3 regions of the Actinoplanes sp. NPDC026670 genome follow, and region 3 is predicted to be linked to each of the others. Evidence: riboswitches for the same ligand, from Rfam matches in the RefSeq annotation. Region 3 holds a riboswitch; each other region holds the start of a gene.
What was found. Region 3 has a riboswitch for cobalamin ahead of cobN (cobaltochelatase subunit CobN). Riboswitches for the same ligand answer to the same signal wherever they lie in the genome.
Positions count from the first base shown of each region.

Region 1: linked by a shared signal. The riboswitch ahead of AB0E94_RS28915 (ABC transporter substrate-binding protein) and the one ahead of cobN (cobaltochelatase subunit CobN) in region 3 are both predicted to bind cobalamin.
Region 2: linked by a shared signal. The riboswitch ahead of AB0E94_RS47940 (VWA domain-containing protein) and the one ahead of cobN (cobaltochelatase subunit CobN) in region 3 are both predicted to bind cobalamin.

Region 1 covers NZ_JBEZXU010000032.1:97,083-102,700, reverse strand. Annotated here, with positions in the region: gene AB0E94_RS28935 (hypothetical protein) at 79-603, shown strand; gene AB0E94_RS28930 (hypothetical protein) at 576-1,484, shown strand; gene AB0E94_RS28925 (helix-turn-helix transcriptional regulator) at 1,545-1,919, shown strand; gene AB0E94_RS28920 (CbtA family protein) at 1,984-2,745, opposite strand; cobalamin riboswitch at 2,824-2,964, opposite strand; cobalamin riboswitch at 3,018-3,199, shown strand; gene AB0E94_RS28915 (ABC transporter substrate-binding protein) at 3,243-4,223, shown strand; gene AB0E94_RS28910 (iron chelate uptake ABC transporter family permease subunit) at 4,256-5,254, shown strand; gene AB0E94_RS28905 (ABC transporter ATP-binding protein) at 5,254-5,618, shown strand, end outside.
Region 2 covers NZ_JBEZXU010000093.1:23,881-29,498, reverse strand. Annotated here, with positions in the region: gene AB0E94_RS47950 (cobyrinate a,c-diamide synthase) at 1-409, opposite strand, end outside; gene cobO (cob(I)yrinic acid a,c-diamide adenosyltransferase) at 403-1,002, opposite strand; gene AB0E94_RS47940 (VWA domain-containing protein) at 1,312-3,465, opposite strand; cobalamin riboswitch at 3,498-3,617, opposite strand; gene AB0E94_RS47935 (gluconokinase) at 3,723-5,276, opposite strand; gene AB0E94_RS47930 (citrate synthase) at 5,548-5,618, opposite strand, start outside.
Region 3 covers NZ_JBEZXU010000011.1:142,791-148,408, forward strand. Annotated here, with positions in the region: gene cobN (cobaltochelatase subunit CobN) at 1-2,836, opposite strand, end outside; cobalamin riboswitch at 2,870-2,992, opposite strand; gene AB0E94_RS13705 (nitrite/sulfite reductase) at 3,101-4,849, shown strand; gene AB0E94_RS13710 (precorrin-8X methylmutase) at 4,853-5,470, shown strand.

The sequences.
Region 1 (5,618 bases), on a different contig from region 3:
CTGTTTCTTTGCTCGGCAGGTCGGGACGCTGGTGCGCGACGGCCGCCGGACTTCGATGTGTTCGTGGGAGGTTCGGGATTGCGCTTCTTCCGCCGCGGCAGCAGATCGCCCGGTCCGGAATCCGGCTCCTCGGTGGAAGGCCAGGCCGGGCCGCCGGTGGTCACCCACCTCTACATCGACCGGCCGGTCTTCCTCGGCACCGTGCCGGCAGACGCGACTCTGCCGGAGCCGTCCGAGGTGTTCGCGTTGGCGGTGGCGTCGCTCGACCTGGAAGCCCGGCTCGGCGGGTTGAACCTGCCGTCCGCCACGCAAGCGGAAGCCCTCGTGGAGACCTTGTCGACGTTGGAGCCGCAGGATCCCGGGATCCACAGTCCGCAGCTGGGACTGATGCTCGCCGTGACGGCCGGATGGCGGCTCGGGACCGACCGTGCCCCGCAAGCCGGAGTGGAGGCCCGGACAGCGGTCGAGAAGCTGTTGCGTTTCGCCGACCAGCCGCGACGTATTCAGGCCGCGTTGTTGTTCGCGTTCTGGTCAAGGCGCGGGTGGCCGGCAGCGAAGGCCGTACCGACGACGCCTTGTCCGCCGAACAGCGCGCCCGGGTGATCGCCGCCGCAATGGGATTTCCGGAGACCTCGCCGGTGTCGCCCGCCGCGACCGATGACCCCGTCGCGCAGGCGGAGGTGCTGATCGACAAGGCGATCGCTCTCAGCAGGCAGGGCCGGCGTGAGGCATCGGCGGAGATGCTGAACGGTGTGATCGCCACTCTCACCAGGCTTCGCGACGAGTCCGCCACTGCGCCGGGCGGCCTCGATCGAACTCTGTTCCGGGCCGCGTGGCGTCTCGCGGTGGTGCTGCAGATGGGCACCGACGCGGTGGCCGCGCTACGGGCCGGCCGGCAGGCTCTGGAGTTGGGGCGTGCGCTGCTGGCCGGCGACGCCGATGAGCAGGTCATCGCCGGGGTCGTCGTCATGGCCGCCGACGTCGCCGAGATCTTCTTCGCGACGGGACTCACCGACGCCGGGCTCGATCTGCTCATGGAGGCCGAGCAGTGGTCCGGCGACGGCACGGAACCGGCGTTGCTGCGTGCGCGGAGCACCGTGCTGCACAACTGGACCGCTGCCGGGCTTCGGATGCTGGCCGCGCCGGAGGCACCCGAACCCACCCGGCAGTCCCTGGAGAACCTCGCCGCAACCGCCACCGAGGCCGTGGGTCTACGCCGGCGGCTGCGCGACCCGAGTGACGGCGTGTCGCTCTACGAACTGGCCAACTCGCTACGACTGCTCGCCCAGATTCGCATCGCGCTGGGTGACAACGCACCGGGCGCCGACTCGGTGGCCGAGGCGTACGGGCAGGTCGAGTCGTTGTCACCGGGACAGGCGGTGAACCAGTTGAAGTCGCAGCTCGACGCCATGGTGCGCATCCTGGAACGGATCGCTCCAGCCGATGTCGCCCAGCAGCGCGCCATGGGCAGGATCCCTGGATGAACCGACGGACCTGCCCCGCGGCCATGTCGGGCACACGCCGTCATCGGCGGTCCCGCTGACATGGAGGTCGAATTCGGAGACGTCCTGCGCGGCCTGATGGCCAACCGCCGTCTGACCGTCCACGGCCTCTGCGTTGCGGCCGGCCTGGCTCATGCCGACGTCGGCCGGCTGCTGCACGGTGACCCACCCCGGCCGAGGATCCTTCGGCAGATCGCGCCGGCCCTGGGAATGTCCCCGAACGACCTGCTGGTGATCGCCGGCCTTTCCGTGACGGACGTTGAACCGCGCAAGCAGCACCCCCTGCATCGGGAGTTGATCTTCCTCAGGGCCGCTGCGAGCCGACTGTCACGAGAACAAGTCGCAACGCTGATCGAACACGCCTATCAGCTTCACCAGGGCAGCGCCGGCACGGGTCGGGACGCTGAGGTCGAGTAGTGGACCGCGCGCGGCCGGACAGGCGAATGGCCGGGACTCCACGAGCCCCGGCCTTTCGTGCAGCTCACGCTGCGGCGGTCTCCTCAGCGGCGACCGGCCGTGCGGGGGCGCCGCGCGGTGTGACCAGCGCGCCGAAGGCGATGCCGAGGACCGTCCACAGGACTGTCTGCACACCCAGCGACGTGATCCGGAAGTCCCACAGCAGGCTCGCCGGGAAGGTTTCCGGAACCTCGTTGATGTCCGGCAGCAGCAGGTACGCGATCGACACGACGACCAGGAACGCGACCACACCGGCGGCCGCCCGGCGCCACTCGACGGTCTGGGTGCGGGCGGCGATCACCGACGCCCACACCGCGACCAGGCCGAGTACCAGCACCGCCAGGTAACTCCAGGTCCGCTGGCCGATGGTCTCCGGATCACCGACGGCCGGCGGGTTCGGCGGATACTTCAGGAACGGCACCACCACGATCCCGGCCAGCGCGGCCCCGGCCAGCGAGAACGCGGCCCGGCTGTCGCTGGGGGTCCGCAGACGGCGGCGCAGCAGCGTGAACGCGGTCGCCAGGATGCCACCCATCGCGATGCCGTACAGGGTGGTGGCCAGCACCAGGCCGGCCTTCTGGCCCTCCCGGCTGACCAGCGGCTCCTCCTCGACGGCGCCCGGCTCGGCCGGCGGCGCGGCGGCCTTTTCGATGGCGATCGCCGCGTCGATGTGGGTCTCGCCGAACGTGTAGGCGAACGCCCCGGCCAGCAGGCCGGCGATCAGGCCCGCGAGCAGGCCGCGCAGCAGCAGCGAAATGTAATTGTGGCCGGTCGTGGTCAGTGACATGGCACACCCAGCAGGTGCCGGCCGTCGTGCATGAGCTCGGACATGGGTCCTCGAACCTCCTACGGGATGACGCGTCCCGTTCGTGGGGCCTGCGGTGAGCGAGTTCTCTGACTCCCGGCCCGCCGAAGCAAGCCGGTCACAGTGGCGCGACCGCACCGGACTCACACCGGTTTCCCTCACGTCACCGCAGATGGCAGCCTCAACCTAGTCGCGCATCGAACGGCGGCACAACCGCCCGCCTGCCTGGCGGCCCGGTTCCGGGCGTGTTTAGGATCGTCGACACCAGCCGTGGTGCTCGGGAAGCCGGTTCGATGCCGGCGCGGCCCTCGCCACTGTGTTCGGGAAGTCGACGGCCCTCGTCCTCGCGAGGTCACTGGGCTCAATGCCTGGGAAGGCCGGCCGCCGACTGCACCTCCCGTCAGCCAGGAGACCGGCCACGGCAGACGTACGACTCCGTCCACGAGGTGCTGGAAGGCGGTCCCGCTGTGCGGTTCCCCATGCCCTGGCGCGTTGCCGCGCCGTTGTCCCTGTTCGCCGTCGTGCTCACCGGCTGCTCCGGCCCGGCTGAGCCGGTCGCGTCACCGAGCGCATCGGCCGGCCCCGTCGCGATCACCAATTGCGGCACGCCGGTCACCGTCACCGCGCCGCCGGCGAAGGTGGTGACGATGAACCAGCCGGCCACCGAGATCATGCTGGCCCTGGGTTTGCAGGACCGGATGATCGGCACCGCCTACCTCGACGACGCGATCCTGCCCGCCTACGCCGGCGCCTACGCGAAGGTGCCGGTGCTGGCCAAGGAGTATCCGAGCAGGGAGAAGCTGCTCGAAGCCGAACCGGACTTCGTCTACGCCTCCTTCAACAGCGCCTTCAGCGACGAAGGGGTGGGGGACCGGGCCGAGTTGCAGAAGCTCGGTGTCGGCACGTACATCTCCCCGGCGGGCTGCCCGAAGGAGACCCGCCCGGCCAAGCTCGGCATCGCCGACGTGTTCGGCGAGATCCGCGAGATCGCCGCGATCTTCGGCGTCACCGGCCGCGCCGAGACGCTGATCGCCGACCAGCAGGCACGCATCACCAAGGCGGCCGGCAGCGGCAAGGGTACCCGGGTGATGTGGTGGGACGGCGGCACGGACGCGCCCAGTGTCGGCGCCTGCTGCGGCGGCCCCAACATGGTCATGGAGGCCGCCGGGGTGACCAACGTGTTCGCCGACGTGACCGGCAGCTGGGCCGACAGCAGCTGGGAGACTGTCGCCGACCGTGACCCCGACGTCATCGTGCTGATCGACGCGAGCTGGGATCCGGCCGAGGCGAAGAAGACCTTCCTGGCCGGGCACGCCACCCTCAAGGACCTGCCCGCGGTCCAGCAGCAGCGCTATGTGGTGATCCCGTTCTCGTCCACCACCGCCGGCGTCCGCAACGTCCTCGGTGTGGAGGCCCTGGCCCAGGGGATCGCCGGGCTGCCGCCGAAGGCGGGAAGCTGACCGCCGTCGCGGCGCGCACCGGCCGGACGGCCGTGGCCCTGCTGGTGCTCACGGCCGTCCTGGCGGCGTCGGTGGGTGCGGCGGTCACGGTCGGTCCGGCGGACCTCTCCATCGGCACGGTGTGGGCGGTCATCGGCGAGCATCTCGGCGTGGGCGATGCCGGGGTGTCGGTGTTGCGCGCCCACATCGTCTGGGACCTGCGGCTCCCGCGCGTGCTCGGTGCCGCGGTCGTCGGCGCCGGGCTGGCGGCGGCCGGGGCGGTCATGCAGACCGCCACCCGAAACCCGCTCGCCGACCCGTACCTGCTCGGGGTGTCGTCCGGTGCGGCGCTGGGCGCGGTGCTGGTGATCGTGGCCGGGTTCGGCGCCGGGATGGTGGCCGTCGGTGGTGGCGCGTTCGCCGGGGCGCTGGCCGCGTTCACGATCGTGGTGGCGCTGGCCGGGCGGCGGGCCGCGCTCAACCCGACCCGGGTGGTGCTGACCGGGGTGGCGATCGCGCAGCTGTGTGCGGCGCTGACCTCGTTCGTGATCATCTGGGTGGCCGATCCGCACGCCACGCAGAGCATCACGTTCTGGCTGTCCGGTTCGCTGGCCCGCTCCGGCTGGAGCGCGATCGGGTGGTCCGTACCCGCGCTGATCCTGGTGTTGATGTTGATTCTCGGGCATGCCCGGACGCTGAACGCGTTCGCCTTCGGGGAGGAGGCCGCCGCCACGCTGGGTGTCGACGTCACCCGGACCCGCTGGTTGCTGCTGGTCGCGGCCGCCCTGCTGACCGCCGTGCTGGTCGCGGTGAGCGGGGCGATCGGTTTCGTCGGGCTGATCCTGCCGCACGCCGTGCGGATGTTCACCGGCCCCGACCACCGGCTGCTGCTGCCGGTCGTGGTCCCGGCCGGGGCGATCTTCCTGATCTGGGTCGACACCGCCGCCCGCACCGTCTTCGAACCGCGGGAACTCCCGGTCGGGGTGCTGACCGCGCTGCTCGGCGTGCCCGCGTTCATGTTCCTGCTGCGCCGGCGGGAGGTCCGCGGCTGATGCTCGACGTCACCGGCATCACCTGGACGGCCGCGGCCGCCCGCATCCTCGGCGAGGTCACCTGCACGGTCGCGGCGGGCAGCCTGGTCGGGCTGCTCGGCCCGAACGGCTCCGGCAAGACCACCCTGCTGCGCGTCGCCGCCGGCCTGATCCGCCCCGACAGCGGGCAGGTCACGATCGGCGGCGACGACGTGGCCGGTCTGCGCCGCCCGGCTGTGGCCCGGCGGATCGCGCTGCTGGCCCAGCACGCCGACACCGACCTCGACCTGACCGTGGCCGACGTGGTGCTGCTCGGTCGCATCCCGCACCGCGCCTCCCGCTGGTCGGGCACCACCGCCGACCACACCGTCGCCGCCGAGGCCCT
Region 2 (5,618 bases), on a different contig from region 3:
GGAACCCGTGCACCAGCGCGGCGATCGACCGGCCCTGCGCGGCCGCGTCCACCACCATGATCACCGGTGCGTCGAGGAGCCCGGCGACCTGTGCCGTCGACCCGGACTCCCCGGCGCCGGTCCGGCCGTCGTAGAGGCCCATCACGCCCTCGACGATCGCCAGGTCGGCGCCCGCCGAGCCGTGCGCGAACAGCGGCCCGACCAGGTGCTCCCCCACCATCACCGGGTCCAGGTTGCGGCCCGGCCGGCCGGCGGCGAGCGCGTGATAGCCCGGGTCGATGTAGTCCGGCCCCACCTTGAACGGCGCCACCCGCACCCCGCGCCGCGCGAACGCCGCCAGCAGCCCGGTCGCCACGGTCGTCTTCCCGTGCCCGCTGGCCGGCGCCGCGATGACGATCCGGTTCACCATTCGATGCCCTGCTGCCCCTTGCGGCCCGCGTCCATCGGGTGCTTGATCTTGGTCATCTCGGTGACCAGGTCGGCCGCGGCGATCAGATCCGGGTGCGCGTCCCGCCCGGTGATCACCACATGCTGGGTGCCCGGCCGGTTCGCGAGCGTCTCGACCACGTCGGCGACGTCCACCCAGCCCCATTTCATCGGATAGGTGAACTCGTCCAGCACATAGAACTTGAACGTCTCCGCCGCCAGGTCCCGCTTGATCTGCGCCCAGCCCTCGGCGGCTTCCACGGCGTGGTCACGCTCGGTGCCGGCCCGCTGGATCCAGGACCAGCCCTCGCCCATCTTGTGCCAGGTGACGGGCGCTCCCCCGGCCTGCCCGAGAGCCTTGAGCGCGGCCTCCTCGCCGACCTTCCACTTCTCCGACTTGACGAACTGGAACACCCCGATCGGCCATCCGGCGCTCCACGCCCGCAGCGCCATCCCGAACGCGGCCGTCGACTTCCCCTTGCCCGGCCCGGTGTGCACGGCGAACACCGCCTGCCGCCGCCGCTGCCGCGTCGTCAGCCCGTCATCGGGCACGCTGGTCACTTTCCCTTGCGGCACAACCAAAACCTCCCTGTTCGGTACGGCCACTGCTCCCGCCGGAGCCGACCCCGTCCCGTCTCGTCCGGTACACGGGCTCGGCGCGGCTCCCGCCCCTCACCCTCCACCGGCACTCACCGTCACCCCAGACCGCCAGCCGTCGCCCACAACGGTCATCACACCCGCAAAACCCACGTGAGCGACGGCTCGCGGACCGACAACCGAAACCCGACCGCCAGCCGTCGCCCACAACGGTCATCACACCCGCAAAACCCGCGTGAGCGACGGCTCGCGGGAGGGGGGACGGTGAGCTCGGGGTGGCTGGGGGTGTCACGCGGCGCGCCGGTAGGCGCGGTCGGTGGCCGGAGCCGGGCTGGGCGCGGAACGGCGGGTGGTGGCGGCTTCCAGGTGGTCCAGCGGCATCACGTCGGCGGCCAGGGCGGCGGCCAGTTTGCGGGCCAGGCCCAGACGGATCGGGCCGGACTCGCAGTCGACCACCACCGTGGCCACACCGGAGAGCAACGGGGCCACGCGTAGCGGGTCCGGGCCGCTGGTCGCCCGGCCGTCGGTGACGATGATCAGCAGCGGGCGGCGGCGGGGGTCGCGGCGGCGTTCGGTGGCGATCGTGGTGGCGGCCGCGCGCAGGCCGGCGGCGAGCGGGGTCCGGCCGCCGGTGCGCAGTGCGGCCAGCCGCTGGACGCCCACCTCGTGGCTGGAGGTCGGTGGGAGCACGACGTCGGCTTCCGCGCCCCGGAAAGTGATCATCCCGATCCGGTCCCGCCGCTGGTAGGCGTCCCGCAACAGGGACAGCACGGCCGTCTTGACCAGGGTCATCCGCTTGCGCGCGGCCATCGAACCGGAGGCGTCCACCACGAAGAGCACGAGGTTGGCCTCCCGCCCGACATGGACCGACTCCCGCAGGTCCCGCGGCAGCACCCGGATCCCCCGCATCGCCTGATCAACAGCGGTCTGGTCCAGGGCCGCCCGGTCCAGGGCAGCCCGCAGGGTGGCGAACAGATGTGGGGCTCCGGCGAGTTTGCCCTGTGGGGGGCGGCTTCCCACCACCCGGCCGCGGCGGGCGAAAGCCGGTGAGCGACGGCCGGTGTGGCCGCCCTCGCCGCGGGCCGAGATGCGCAGCGTGCGGGGGCGGTAGGCCGGGCCGGCCGCAACGATCGCGCCGGGCCGGCCGGGGGCGCCGTCCGGAGACTGCGGGGCTTCGGACGGGTCGAACTCGCCGGACGGGGCCTCGGCCGAGGACCGGGAGCCGGCGGGCGAAGGACCGGAGGGCGGGGCGCCGGAAGGGCCGGCCTGATCAGGGGACGCGACGTCCGTACCGTCAGAAGGGCCGCCGTCCCGCGGGCCGTCACCACCGCCTGGTCCGTCCGGGTCCGGGTCCTCGTCGTCCTCGTCCTCGCCGGAGGAGTCGGCGGCGGAGTCGGCGGAACCGGCGGCGCGGTCCTGTTCGGCCTGGCGTTCGGCTTCGGCCAGGGCCTCGTCGAGTTTCTGCTCGTCGGTGCCGGGCGGGTCGAGCGGGTCGGTGCGGCGGCGGTGTGGCAGGGCGAGCCGGGCGGCGTCGGCCACGTCGCCGGCGGTGACCCGGTCGCGGCCGTGCCAGGCGGCCAGGGCCACGGCGCAGCGGGCGACGACGATGTCGGCGCGCATGCCGTCGACGCCGTAGGCGAGGCAGACCCGGGCGATGCGGTCGAGTTCGGCGTCGGGGAGCCGGACCGACGGCAGCTGGGCGCGGGCGGCGGCGATCCGGGTGGCGTATTCACGTTCGTCGGCGGCGAACCGGGCGGCGAACGCGTCCGGGCCGGCCTCGTAGGCGAGCCGCCGCCGGACCACCTCGGCCCGCTGGACCGCGTCGCGGGGCGCGGCGACCGTGACGACCAGGCCGAACCGGTCGACGAGCTGGGGGCGGGGCTCGCCCTCCTCCGGGTTCATGGTGCCGACCAGCAGGAACCGGGCGGCGTGTTTGACCGAGACGCCGTCGCGTTCGACGTGGGCCCGGCCCATCGCGGCCGCGTCGAGGAGCAGGTCGACGAGGTGGTCGGGGAGCAGGTTGACCTCGTCGACGTAGAGCAGCCCGCGGTGGGCGGCGGCGAGCAGGCCCGGCTCGTACGCCTTGACGCCGTCGTTGAGCGCCCGCTGGAGGTCGAGGGTGCCGACGACCCGGTCCTCGGTGGCGCCGACCGGCAGCTCGACGAGGTTCGCGGCCCGCGCCGCCGACGGCCCGCCCGGTGTGTGCGGGCCGTCGGGGCAGCCGGGGTCGGGCGCTGCCGGGTCACAGGCGAACCGGCAGCCGTGCACGACCTCCACCTGCGGCAACAGGCCGGCCAGGGCGCGGACCACGGTGCTCTTGGCGGTGCCTTTCTCGCCTCGGACGAGCACTCCGCCGACGGCCGGTGACACCGAGGTCAGCAGCAGTGCCAGGCGCAGGTCGTCGAGGCCCACCACGGCCGAGAACGGGTACGGAGTCGTCACCAGGATCCCTTCCGGCGGGTGTCCACGCCCGCGCGTCGGTTGTCACGAGCGGCCGGAGTTCCTGGCTCCCGGAATCGGTGTCCGGTCACAGTGGCGGGACCGTCCCGGATTCGCACCGGGTTCCTCCGCTTACCGCTCGCCGGTCACTCTTTCCTACCGGCCGGTGACCCGTCAACGCGGGGTCCGTCACGGCGGGCCCGCCACCGGCGGCGGCGCCGGAGAATGTTGCACGCGAGATTCCCGGCCGTCCGGCGGGTTCAGTTGCGGACCGCCTTCTCGGTGCCGGGGAGGGGTTCGGGGGCCAGCTTGTCGAGTTCGGTGACGACGTCCAGGACGGCGAGGGCGGACTTCTCCACCAGGGGCCGAAGGCGGCGGTAGAGGTCGGCGTCCTGCGGGTCGGGCCGGGTCGGTGCGCCGGTCGGCACCAGGGCGGCGGCGTGGTCCAGGTCGGGCAGGTCGCCGAGGGCGTGCCGGGCCAGGAGGCAGGCGCCGAGCGCGGTGCCCTCGGGCACGTCGGCGACCGTCACCGGCAGGTCGAGGGCGGACGCGAGCACGCCGATCCACAGTTTCGAGGCGGCCGCACCGCCGGTGGCCCGGATCTCGGTCAGCGGGTTGCCCTCGGCCTCGAACGAGTCCCGGACCAGGGCCAGCTGCTGGCAGACGCCTTCGACGGCGGCCCGGACCAGGTGCGGGCGACCGTGTTCGCGGCGCAGCCCGAGGTAGCCGCCGCGCAGGCCGGGCCGCCACCAGGGCGCGCGTTCGCCGAGCAGGTAGGGCAGGCAGAGCAGCCCCTCGCTGCCGGCGACGATCCCGGCCGCCTCGTCGAGCAGCCGGGCGTCCCGGTCGTCGGCGCCCTCGCCGTCGCCCTCGTCGGGCAGGAACGTCTGGCCGGCCCACCTGACCACCGAGCCGGCGTTGTTGACCGCGCCGCCGATCACCCAGCGGTCCTCGGTGAGGGCGTAGCAGAAGAGACGGCCGGCTTCGTCGCCGGTCGGGGCGGCGACGACGGTACGCAGCGCGCCGCTGGTGCCGAGCGACACCGCTCCGACTCCGGGCGGGGTGGCGCCGACCCCGAGGTTGGCGAGCGGCCCGTCGGCGGCGCCGATGACCAGCGGAGTCCCGGCCGGCAGCCCCGCGGCGGCGGCGACCCCGGCGTCCAGCCGCAGGAGGTGTGTGGTCGGGACGACCTCGGCGAGCTGTTCCGGGCGGACCCCGGCGATCCGCAGGGCCTCGTCGTCCCAGCGCCGGGCGTGGATGTCGTAGAGGCCGGTGCCGGAGGCGATCGACAGGTCGACGAGGAACGGGCCACCGGTCAGCGCGGCCACGACCAGTTCCTTGACGCCACCCCAGCGGGCGGTGGCGCGCAGCGTGCCCGGGTCCTCGCCGGTCCACCAGGCGAGCTTGGTGAGCGGGGACATCGGGTGCACCGGGGTGCCGGTGCGGGCCTGCAGCTGCCGGGCCCGGCCGTCGGCGACGATCCGTTCGCACTGGGCGGCGGCCCGGTTGTCGGCCCAGGTCACGACCGGGCCGAGCGGCTTGCCGTTGCCGTCCATCGGGACCAGGGCGTGCAGGAACGAGCTGAGCCCGATGGCGATCACCCGGTCGCCTTTCGCACGGCACTCGGCGGCGACGTCGGTGAGCGCCTTGATCGCGGCGCCGGTCAGGGCGGCCGGGTCGAGCTCGGCGCGGCCCGGGCCGGGCACCGACAGCGGGTAGTGGACGCTGGTCAGGGCGCGGATCTCGCCGTCCGGACCGGCGGCTATCCCCTTGGTCGAGGTGGTCCCGGTGTCGATGCCGATCACGACGTCCATGCGTCTCCTCCCGCCGAACAGGCTGCCCTGCGAGCCTTTCATGCCCGGCGGGACGCCCGATCAAGCCCGGCCGCCTGATCAAGCCCTCGCAGCCCGGCCAGGCCCGGCGGCCCGATCAAGCCCTGCGGCCCGGCCACGGCCAGGGCGGACGGCACTCCGGCCGGGCGACGGCGAGGGCGGCCGGGCGGACGGCGTACCGAATCCGCGGTGGTGACCGCAAGCAAACGCCCCGCCGGAAGCGACCGGCGGGGCGTCAGTGGAACGAAATCGGTCAGCGCTGCTCGACCGGGACGAAATCCCGGACCGGCGAACCGGTGTAGATCTGCCGCGGGCGGCCGATCT
Region 3 (5,618 bases):
ACGCTCCGGGGCGGGACCCGAAGATCCGCGTCCGGGCGCGTCGCCAGTCGCCGTGCTCGCCCTGGTCGCGCAGCGCATGCTCGCGGACGTAGTTGTCCGGCTCGTCGAGCTCGGCGATCAGCTTGAAGGCGTCGTCGAGCAGCGCCACCACGTGCGGGAACGCGTCCCGGAAGAAACCCGAGATACGAACCGTCACGTCGACGCGGGGACGGCCCAGTTCCTCGGCGGTGATCGGCTCCAGCCCGGTGACCCGCCGGGACGCCGGGTCCCAGATCGGGCGGACACCGATGAGGGCCAGGATCTCGGCGATGTCGTCGCCGGCGGTCCGCATGGCGCTGGTGCCCCAGGCGGAGAGGCCGACCGAGCGGGGCCACTCGCCGTGGTCGGCGCGGTAGCGGGTGAGCAGTGACTCCGCCATCGCCTGGCCGGTCTCCCAGGCGAGCTGGCTGGGAATCGCCTTCGGGTCGACCGAGTAGAAGTTACGGCCGGTGGGCAGCACGTTGATCAGGCCGCGCAGCGGGGAGCCGCTGGGGCCGGCCGGCACGTAGCCGCCGTCGAGCGCGTGCAACACATGGGTGAGCTCGTCGGTGGTCTTGGCGAGCCGGGGCACCACCTCGGTGGCGGCGAACTCCAGCACCCGCACCACGTCTGGGTTGTCGGAGATGTCGGGAACGACGGCCGGCCAGCCGGCCTCTTCCATCTTCGTGATCAACTCGCGGGCTTCCGCCTCCACCCGATCGGTCTCCGCGGTGGACGCGTCCTCCGTCAGGCCCAGCGCCTCACGCAGACCCGGCAGGGCGGCCACCTTGCCGGCCCACATCTGCCGGGCCCGCAGCATGGCCAGCACCAGGTTGATCCGCGCCTCACCGGCCGGGGCCGCGCCGAGCACGTGCAGCCCGTCACGGATCTGCACGTCCTTGACCTCACACAGCCATCCGTCGATGTGCATGATGAAGTCGTCGAACTCCTCGTCGTCGGGCCGGTTGGCCTGACCGAGGTCGTGGTCCATCTTGGCGGCCTGGATCAGGGTCCAGATCTGCGCCCGGATCGCCGGGAGTTTCGCCGGGTCGAGGGCCGCGATGTTGGCGTGCTCGTCGAGGAGCTGCTCCAGCCGGGCGATGTCGCCGTAGGACTCGGCGCGGGCCATCGGCGGGATCAGGTGGTCGACCAGGGTGGCGTGCGCCCGGCGCTTGGCCTGGGTGCCCTCGCCCGGGTCGTTGACCAGGAACGGGTAGATCAGCGGCAGGTCACCGAGCGCCGCGTCGGTGCCGTCCGAAGCGGACATGCCGACGTTCTTGCCGGGCAGCCACTCCAGGTTGCCGTGTTTGCCGACGTGCACGACGGCGTGCGCGCCGAACTCGTCGGCGAGCCACCGGTAGGCCGCCAGGTAGTGATGCGACGGCGGCAGGTCGGGGTCGTGGTAGATGGCGACCGGGTTGGCCCCGAAACCACGCGGCGGCTGCACCATCACCACGATGTTCTCGTCGCGGAGAGCGGCCAGCACGATGTCGCCGCCGTCGGTGTAGAGCTCGCCGGGCGGCGGCCCCCAGTGCTGCACGACGCTCTCCCGGAAATCCTCCGGCAGCGTCACGAACCAGGACTCGTAGGCCGAACCCGAGATCCGGACCTTGTTCTCCGATAGCTGCTCCTCGGTCAGCCAGTCGGGGTCCTGGCCACCGGCGGCGATCAGCGTGTGGATCAGGCCGTCACCGTCGAAGGATCCGAAGTCACCGATCCGGTAGCCCTTTTCGGACAGGGCCGCGAGCAGCGCGACGGTGGACGCCGGGGTGTCCAGGCCGACCGCGTTGCCGATCCGGGAGTGCTTGGTCGGATAGGCCGACAGCATCAGCGCGATCCGCCGCTCGGCCGGCGGCACGTGCCGCAGCCGGGCGTGTGCCACCGCGATGCCGGCCACCCGCAGCGCCCGCTCCGGGTCGGCCACGTAGACCGACAGCCCGTCCTCGTCGATCTCCTTGAACGAGAACGGCACCGTGATGATCCGCCCGTCGAACTCGGGGATCGCGACCTGCGTCGCCGCGTCCAGCGGGGAGAGGCCGTCGTCGCTGGCCTCCCACGCGGCCCGCGAGCTGGTCAGGCACAGGCCCTGCAGGATCGGCACGTCCAGGTCGGCGAGCACGCCGACATCCCACGCCTCGTCGTCGCCGCCCGCGCTCGCCGTGGCCGGGCGGGTGCCGCCGGCCGCCAGCACCGTCACCACCAGCGCGTCGGCCTTGCGCAGCTCGGCCAGCAGCTCCGGCGGGGCGGTCCGCAGCGAGGCCGTGAAGATCGGCAGCGCCCGGCCGCCCTTGGCCTCGATCGCCTGGCACAGCGCCTCGACGAAGGCGGTGTTGCCGGCCATGTGGTGGGCGCGGTAGTAGAGCACCGCGACCGTCTCCCGGCCGCTGCTCTCCGCCCTCGGCAGGAGACCCCACTGCGGGGTCTCGACCGCCGGAGCGAACCCGTTGCCGGTCAGCAGCACCGTGTCGGAGAGGAAGTCGTGCAGCGACGCGAGATTTTCCGCACCGCCCTGCGCCAGGTAGGTGTGCGCGTCCGCAGCGACACCGGCCGGCACCGTGGACAGTCTCATCAACTCGGCGTCGGGCGCCTGCTCACCACCGAGGACGACGACCGGCAGACCGCTCGCGAGCAGCGCGTCGAGGCCCTCCTCCCAGGCCCGGCGGCCACCGAGGATGCGCACCACCACGAGATCGACGCCGTCGAGCAGGGCGGGCAGGTCGTCGACAGCGGTGCGGGCCGGGTTGGCCGGGCGCCACGCCGAGCCACTGGCCCGGGCGCTGAGCAGGTCGGTGTCGGACGTCGACAGCAGCAGGAACACAGCGCACTCCCCCTCGGGGTCCGCGCCCCGGGTAGACGGACATCACGGCGACCGGAGTTTCTGGCTCCCAGAGAATCCCCTGGTGACAGTGGCGGGACCGCGCCGGACTCACACCGGCTTCCTCCGCGGCGTCGCCGCTCGTTGGCCCCTAACCTTTCCGAACCCCGGTGTCCCGCGTCAAGGCGGAACGGCCGCTGTGACGCTCCCGACCCGCCGCACGACGGAGGTGAATTCCTGTCGGGGGCCCGCCGTAGTATCCGGGCCATGACTCCCCGTTGGTCGGACACCGACGCCTGTCCCGGCGCGCTGCGGCTGCACGCCGCAGCCGACGGCATGCTGGCCCGGGTCCGGCTGCCAGGGGGGCTGCTGTCCGGCGCTCAGCTGCGCTCGCTGCGCGAGCTCGCCGAGGAGTTCGGCGACGGCGGCCTGGAGCTGACCTCCCGCGCAAACCTCCAGCTCAGAGCATTACGAGAGGGCGATGCGCCGGCCTTGGCGGCCCGGTTGCGGTCGGCGGGCCTGCTGCCTTCCCAGACCCATGACAACGTACGGAACATTGCGGCCCCCCCGCTGTGCGGATCTCCCCTTCGCGCTCTCGTAGGACGGCTCGACCTCGCGCTCCAGGCTGACGCCTCGCTGGCCGCCCTGCCGGGCAAGTTCCTCTTCGCCATCGGCCAGGTCCCACTGGCCGCCGACGTGGCCGCGATCCCCGTCCCGCCCCCGGCCGGTGACGACACCGCCCCGCGTTCGGCCGATGACGACGCTGCCCCGTGTTCGGCTGGTGACGATGCTGCCCCGCGTTCGGCCGGTGACGATGCCACCCCCTGTTCGGCCGGTGACGACGCCGCCCCAGGTCCCACTAGGGCTGGTGCGGTTGTTCCCCGGCCGCGGGTGTCGGCTGACGGTGATCTGTTCGCGATTCGGCTCGGCGGGCACGACACCGGGTTGCGGGCCGGCCATGACGACGTCGTGCCTGTGCTCCTCGCCGCTGCCCACGCGTTCCTGGCGGAGCGGGAGGCGCAGCGGTCCGGCGGGGCGGTGGCCTGGCGGCTACGGGAGCTGGCCGACGGTCCGGCCCGGGTCTCGGCGCGGGTGGTGGCGGCGCTCGGTGTGACGCCCGTTCCGGTCGAGGTGGCGACACCTGCCGGCGCCCCCGAGCCAGGTGACCTGATCGGCGTGGTGCCACAGGCGGACGGGCTCTCGGCGGTCGGGGCGCTGGTGCCGCTGGGGCGGCTCGATGGCGTGCCGCTGAGGGTTCTGGAAAATGCTGACCTGCTGATCGTGACGCCCTGGCGCGGTGTGGTGGTGCCCGATCTGGCGCCGGAGGCGGCCGAGGCGTGGGCGGACCGCCTGACCGGCGCCGGGCTGGCCGTGGCGCCGGGCTCGCCGTGGTCCGGCGTGACCGCCTGCGCGGGCCGGCCGGGCTGCGCGAAATCGCTGGCCGACGTGCGAGCCGACGCCACCACGGCAGCCCGTTTCATCGCCGGCCTCCCGGTGCACTGGGTGGGGTGCGCCCGCGCGTGCGGCAGCCCGGCGTTCCCGCACGTGCGCGCCGAGGCGACCGCCGACGGCTACCTGATCACCCACCGTCCGGCCGATGACGAAGAGCCGGGTGTCCACGTCCCCGCCGCCGTCCGGCAGCCGGCGGTGCCCGCAGGCCGGTCCCCGGTCGATGATCGCGGCCCGGTCGGACCATCGACCCCGAGCCCGCGACCAGCGAGGATCAGCGTCCTCACACCGGCCACGACAGCAGCGGACGACCGGCAGGCCGCTACCGCAGCGGACGGCAGGTTGGTCGCTACCGCAGCGGACGACAGGCCGGTCGCTGCCACGGCGGACGGCCGACCGGTTGCTACCGCGGCGAACGGCCGACCGGTCGCTGCCACGGCGAACGACCAACCGGTCGCTACCACGGCGAACGACCAACCGGTCGCTACCACGGCGAACGGCAGGCTGGAGCACGCGGCGGGGGTAGATCGGCTGGCAGATGCGATAGCGGTGGCGAGGGGATCCTGAGCGATGGAGTACGTGCGTGACGGCGCGGAGATCTACCGGCGATCCTTCGCCACGATCCGGGCCGAGGCTGACCTGTCGGGGCTGCCGGAGGACGTGTCACGTGTGGTGGTCCGGATGATCCACGCCTGCGGGATGGTGGATCTGGTGGAGGATGTCCGGTTCAGTCCGGGGGTGGTGACCGCGGCGCGGAAGGCTCTGCTCGGTGGCGCGCCGATCCTGTGCGACGCCGAGATGGTCGCGTCCGGGGTGACCCGGTCCCGGCTGCCGGCCGCCAACGATGTGGTCTGCACGCTGCGTGACCCCGCGGTTCCGGGGCTGGCGGCGGAGATCGGCAACACCCGCAGCGCGGCCGCGATGGACCTCTGGGGTGACCGGCTGGACGGCGCCGTGGTGGCGATCGGCAATGCGCCGACCGCGCTGTTCCGGCTGCTGGAGATGGTCGAGGCGGGCGCGCCCCGGCCGGCCGCGGTGATCGGGATCCCGGTCGGGTTCATCGGCGCGGCCGAGTCGAAGGAGGCGCTGGCCGAGTCGGGCCTGGAGTATCTGATCGTGCGCGGCCGCCGGGGTGGCAGCGCCATCACCGCCGCCGCGGTGAACGCCCTGGCCTCAGAAGCCGAGTAGAGCCGAGTAGAGCCGAGCAAGCCGAGCAGAGCCGGACGAGCCGAGCAAGGCCGAACAAACCGGCCAAGGCCGAACGAGGCCGAACCCGGCCGAGTAAGACCGGACCGACATCCCCCTCTGGTTGAACGGCCGGAGAACCCACGCAAGG